2 regions of the Carnobacterium divergens DSM 20623 genome follow, and region 2 is predicted to be linked to the other one. Evidence: riboswitches for the same ligand, from Rfam matches in the RefSeq annotation. Region 2 holds a riboswitch; the other holds the start of a gene.
What was found. A riboswitch is a leader RNA that binds a small molecule or an ion and turns the genes downstream of it on or off. The one in region 2 is predicted to bind thiamine pyrophosphate.

Region 1 (3,185 bases), 1.6 Mb from region 2:
GTATAATACAATAAATGAACATGGTGTTTGGCTTGTTGGATATCATGAATCAAATGATCAAATTTTTCTTTTCCATCGGTAAAAATCTTCAATTCATTTCCTTTGGTTAAAATCGATTCATCGCTTTCCAAAAATAAACTTGCCATTTCTTTTGTATTTTCATTACTTTGTTTGCTTGACAGCAATTCATCTTCCGCAAGCATTTCTTTTTGAGCCAAAACAAGTTCACTCATTCCAATGCTTTCCTGCGTCTTAATATCAAAAATTTTCTCTCGAGAGATTTTTTTACCAACAAAAAGATACGCAATAAACCCAATTCCCGGTAATAAAACAAGGACGAGCAACCATGCCCACGTGGCTGCTATATCTCGCTTTTCACGAAAAACTGTGATGATAGCTAAAAAAATATTAATCAATGTCACAAGAGCGATAACAAGTAAAATAGTATTCATAAAAGCCTCCTTTAAACGAACTTAATTCTTTATTATCTTACTATGAAGTTTTTCTTTTAGCTACTAAAATCTTATCTCATTTATAAAAATAATTCTTTTTCTAATAAAAAAAGGACCCTGTCAAAGTCCCTTTTTAAAATTCTTATTTTTTTAGCCAACTTGTTTCTTTCGAAAGAAATAAGTCGGGTGCTGTAGCAGCCACAATCACTAAAACAACACTGGTGACAATTCCTGTTGCCAATGCGCTTCCCCCATTCATAATAAAGGAAAACCAAACCGCACTCATTCCCTTTGGAGCATAACTTCCCCAAAAATAAAATCCTGCTACGAAATGCCAAAAGAAGCGGGCGAATGTTCCAATAAAAGTTCCCACTATAATATAGCTCACCATTTTCCTACGTTGCCTAGTCACGATTGATTCTCGTACTTGGCTGGCTACTACGCCTGCAAATCCCGTAAACATAAACGCGATAAAATATTCTATAAAGCCTTGTAGTAAATTTAAAATAGCCACATTTCCAACTAAAAAATGCAGAACGCCCCATAAAAATCCAGCAACAATTCCTGCTGCTACTCCTCTTCTAAAACTAAAAAGAATAAGCGGAATCATTCCTAATGAAATGGTGAAATTTGCTCCGATATTTGTTGGTAAAAATGACAAAACGATTGCAAGTGCCGCACAAATCGTTCCTTCAATCCAGATGGTTAACTTTGTTTTTGACATAAAAAAAACTCCTCCTTTGAATGTGTCGAACAGTGCCACACAACAAAGGAGGAGCTGAATGATTCTTTTTATCATCGTCGCCCCGTCACAATTCCTACGCTCGTACTAACGAACAGGTTCGAAGGGTTAGAATCCACTTGATTCAATCTCAGCCGCATTTGCAGCACCCCTTTGTGATGGTTGTTCTATTAATTTATTTTACGTTCTTTATCATACCAAGCCTTTTTTCATTCGTCAACTTTTGAAGTTATTTTAAGTGTTCAGCTAAATAAGCTATTTTTGCAAAATCCTTTTGATTATTTTTCTGATTTCGGTAACTATCTTTAGAAGAAGCTTGATAAAGTTGATAATATTGAGTGGCATTTAAAAGTCGATAACGTATCTCTTGATCTTCTATTTGCTTAATGTCATCTAAGGCAATTCCTGCAAATTCAGGCAGTGTATCAATAACTGAAAATTCAACTCGCAAGGTTCCTTTTTCAAAAGCATGCTCGTGTAAATCAACCAATGAGAAACCTAATCCTTCAAGTTGTTTTTTTACTTCTTCCCATTGGTAAATGATTTCTTCAACCGGAGCTGACCATCCCCTGCTATCTCCTGGAATATGTATATCAATATCTCCAACATCCCAATTTTTAGTTGTTACAATCTCAAGACCTAGTGAACCCATTAAAACCGGAACAATTCCACATTCATTTAGTTGTTTGGCAACGGATAAAAACACTGAATATTTTGGATTTTCATAACCATACGCTTTCATTCTATCCTCTCCTATTAAATGATTTTTCCCAATTGTTTTTTACGTTGATACAAGCTTAACAAGGCTATTAAAAACCAATAAATACTTATTAAATAAATACTCGCAACAAATTGCAATTTGCCATTTACCATGATTGCTTCTATTTTATAGTTGGTAACCGTTACAGCGAAGGCTGTGATACTCATAACAAAATAAAATAAAATCATTCTTTTTTTAATACTCGCTTCATGACCCAGCGCACCTTTCCAACTCGTCATTACACCAAAATAAAAGGAACTAAACAACAATAAAATCCATGTTTCTAAACGATTGGTTTCCGCCCACTGAAAGCCAGTTCCAGTCAGAAATTGATTCATAAGAAATAACCCAATAAACACTAAAAATGAATAGTAGCCATATTGATACCTCAGATTTTTACGATCTTTTCTCAACAATTCACATCACTCCTTTTATTCAGTATAAGGAAACAGAAAGTAAACTACAACGCGTTTGTTAATAGCTTTATTCGCTACAATGCTAATTCTCATCTTGATAAATAAATGCCTTCACTTGTTTTTGTACCTTTGAATTATCTAACAAGTCACTATGACCTGTTTGTTTGCCAGTAATGATGCTTTCTTGATAGCTTGCCACTTGCTTTTTGATAAATAGCCGACTAGCTAATGCGCTTTGTACAGGAACTACGCCATCACTATGCGTCTCATTTTTTTCTTGATCTCCAGCTATTGCCAAAACCTTTAACGACGAAGGCAATTGCGTTTGTTTTTCAGTAAAATTAGTTAATAGATGGCTCGCTTTTTTCACTTCTGTAAAGGCTAGATTATTGTCGTTATATTCGGCTTTTGTATCATTAAATGGCGTTGCAATGGTTATCAAGCGATTCATTTGGGGATTTGAGGTTGTTTGATAGTTCTCTAAATAAGTCGCTAAGACTAATCCTCCATTTGAATGACCCACAGCATCAAAAGTCGAAAACGGGTATTTTTTTTTGACGTCTAGCACTACGTTTTGAAACCATTTAGCTTCAATATCTACTGCTTTTTCGGTATTGTCTTCAAAACCGACAACGATAAAAGGACGCTCACTACTTTTTTTCAATTGATTTAAATAGTGAATCTTGCCATCTTTTTTAACTTGAATTTTTAGGGCTGCGTTGCTAGTCACCTGTTCCTCCATCAACGATTCCGTAAAGCTATTAAAACGTTTATTCGTTGCATTCGTTCCTGGTATCAAAAAAACAGGATTTTTT
Region 2 (3,185 bases):
ACAAGTGATTTAAAAGAAGAGTTACAAGCTTATTTGATTCAAGATTTTAAAGACTACTTGGAATTTAAAACAGATAAAGTGAAAAAAGAACAAAAAGATTAGTTAAGCTAATCGTCTTATATTATATTCTTCGAATATTGAATTGGATAATGGCCTATGGTATAGTATAAGCATAGTAATGATAACCAATTGGTTCAAATAACCCATTTATTGTTTTATTTGTTATTACTTTGTCCGCCAAGACACAATAGTTATATAAAACTATGCTTACAAACTTATTATAACGGTTGATATTCTAAAAGTCAAAATATTTTAGATTATTAGCTAAAACTTTTTTAGTTTGTAAAGCTAGAGAGGTTGATAAAATGAGTATTTATGAAAAAATAAGATTATTAGCAAAAGAGAAAAAAATTTCAATTGCAGAATTAGAACGCACCTTGAATTTTGGAAATAGCACGATTCGAAAATGGGAGCACCAATCTCCTTCGGTTGACCGCTTGCAAAAGGTTGCTGATTACTTTAATGTCAGCATTTCAACCTTAATTAATGAAAATAATATCCACTATTCAAAGGAACAAGAATGTATAGAGGAATTGAGCCAATTTATCTTACTTAAAACACATGGATTAGCCGAAGAAACACAAGCTTATTTGATTGAAGATTTTAAGGATTATTTGGAATTTAAATCAGATAAAGTAAGGTCTGAAGAAAAATAAAGAGTCACGGAATGACTGTTCCGTGACTCTTTGCTTGGTTAGTTTTTATTTTCAATTAAAGTTAATAATAAGAATTTTTGCCATTTTTTTTCTTGCATAAATTGTGTATCCAATTCTGGATCGACGTAATTAAATAATCTTATCCAAGATTGAGGTCTAATTTTGGAATGCATTCTAAAGATGCGAATCCAACTATATATTACACCCACAATCAAAATGAATAGACCTAAAAAAACCAGGGTACCAAGTAAAGTGGGATTATTTATAGAGGTACCTATCGCGACCCCCAATAGAGCTAAGACAGCACCACCAATAATTGATCCAAAGATAATCCAAAGAGTCGTTATCTGATAAGAATGAAATCCTTTAATATTAAAATATTTTTCTATTAGAAAAACCTGTTTCACTGGATTTTTCACTTTTTTGACAGGTATTTTATACATATCGATAAATAAATGGCTTGCTTCTTTTTCAACTTTAGTGTGTTTTGGAATAATAATTATTAACAAAATAAATAAAAAAAGATAGAACATTTTTTAAATCCCCCTATTGTTTGTAATACTAGACTAGTCACTCATTAAAGTATAGCACAGGAATGATTTCGGTTGTTATTTATTTTGTCCATTGTATTCTTAATTTTTTTATAGTACACTTGTGTCAATTAAAATAAACTTAATATAAAGCGTGGGGAGGTCATAAATGGCCTGAGAGTAAGCTGTGAGCTTAGACCCGTTGAACCTGTTGGTTAGTACCATCGTAGGGAGTGAACGTGTTCTTTTACTGTGCCTACTTTCCGTGGGCGCAGTTTTTTTATTGGTTAGGAGTTAGTATGAAAAAGAAAACGTTAGTCTATCCGCTAGTGACATTTCTTGCAATTTTGATGATTTGGGAGATGCTAGTTTCCATTGGCGGAATCCCGCTGTATATTTTGCCAGCGCCCTCTAAGATTATAAAGACATTGTTTGAGAACCGTTCGATATTGGCGATGCATGGAGTCGTTACATTGACTGAGGCAACGATTGGATTGGTGATTGCCAGCATATTAGCTTTTGGAATGGCACTAATAATGGATGCTTCTCAAACGATTAAGTTTTCAATCTACCCACATTTTGTTGTTTCCCAAACCATTCCAGTGATGATTTTAGGACCGCTATTTTCGATTTGGTTGGGTTTTGGTATGGCACCTAAAATTGTAATGGTGATCTTGATGTGTTTTTTTCCAATGGTCGTTTCATTTTCAGATGCTTTAGGGAAAGTTGAAGTGGCGCAATTAAATTTACTCAAAACGTTTGGTGCAAGTAAGGGACAATTGTATCGATTGGTTAAAATCCCAGCAGCGATTGGCGGATTTTTTTCTGGCTTACGTGTTGCAGCAACATATTGCATTGGTGGTGCGATTATAGGAGAGTGGCTAAACGCTTCAGCAGGCTTGGGCTATTACATGATTCGAGTGAAAAATGGGTACATGTTAGATAAGGTATTTGCCTGTGTAGTGGTCATTATTTTATTGAGTTTATTTATGAATGGTGTAGTAAAATTACTTGAAAAATTGGTTTATTTAAAAAGGGGAAAAAGAATATGAAAAAAATAGTAGTAGCAATAATAGCACTTATTTTCATCGGCAGTTTAGTTGGATGTAGTCAGGAGTCGAAAAAAAGTCAAGAAGCCAAAAAATTAAAAGATGTGACAGTTATTTTAGATTTTGTTCCAAATACAAATCATACGGGAATGTATGTAGCCTTGAAAAAGGGATACTATAAAAAAGCGGGTTTAAATGTTCAATTTGTTGAGCCTGGTAACGAAAATACTTCAGCTACTTTAGTTGCAACGGGAAAAGGTCAATTTGGGATCAGTTATCAAGAAGATGTTACTTATGCATTGACTTCAGAGGATAAATTACCGATTAAGACGATTGCTACGATTATGGAACACAACACTTCCGGCTTTGCGAGTGCTAAAAATAGTGACATTAAAAGTCCGAAAGATTTTGAAGGAAAAGTCTATTCTGGTTGGCAAGCGCCAAGTGAAGAAGCGACCATCAAAGCAGTTATGAACAATGTTGGTGCAGATTTCAACAAACTGACATTAGTAGGAGATTCTGGTGGTGGATTTGATTCATTAGGTAAAGACGTGGACATCAAATGGTTTTACGAAGGTTGGGATAACGTTAAGGCTGAAATGGCTAATGCAAAGTTAAACTATCTGCCTTTGCGAACGTTAGATAAGCGTTTAGATTATTACACACCCGTCATCATAACGAATAAAAAAATGATTGATGAAGATTCAGCTACAGTTACAGCATTTTTAGCAGCCACCAAAAAAGGATATCAGGAAGCGATTAAACATCCAGATGCTTCAGCAGAAATTCTTCATGAATATGCGAGTGATTATGATAGTGAATTCTTAAAAAAATCGCAACGTTTTGTGTCAAAAAATTATTGTGAAAATCCTGAAAAATGGGGAGAAATG

Region 1: linked by a shared signal. The riboswitch ahead of thiT (energy-coupled thiamine transporter ThiT) and the one ahead of BR52_RS11330 (ABC transporter permease) in region 2 are both predicted to bind thiamine pyrophosphate.

Annotation. Positions count from the first base shown of each region.
Region 1 is NZ_JQLO01000001.1:792,324-795,508, reverse strand. It holds gene cls (cardiolipin synthase) at 1-452, opposite strand, end outside; gene thiT (energy-coupled thiamine transporter ThiT) at 595-1,176, opposite strand; TPP riboswitch at 1,251-1,357, opposite strand; gene BR52_RS03910 (hypothetical protein) at 1,424-1,936, opposite strand; gene BR52_RS03905 (hypothetical protein) at 1,951-2,370, opposite strand; gene BR52_RS03900 (alpha/beta hydrolase) at 2,453-3,185, opposite strand, start outside.
Region 2 is NZ_JQLO01000001.1:2,375,661-2,378,845, forward strand. It holds gene BR52_RS12645 (helix-turn-helix domain-containing protein) at 1-102, shown strand, start outside; gene BR52_RS11320 (helix-turn-helix domain-containing protein) at 366-716, shown strand; gene BR52_RS11325 (hypothetical protein) at 755-1,249, opposite strand; TPP riboswitch at 1,392-1,497, shown strand; gene BR52_RS11330 (ABC transporter permease) at 1,546-2,298, shown strand; gene BR52_RS11335 (ABC transporter substrate-binding protein) at 2,295-3,185, shown strand, end outside.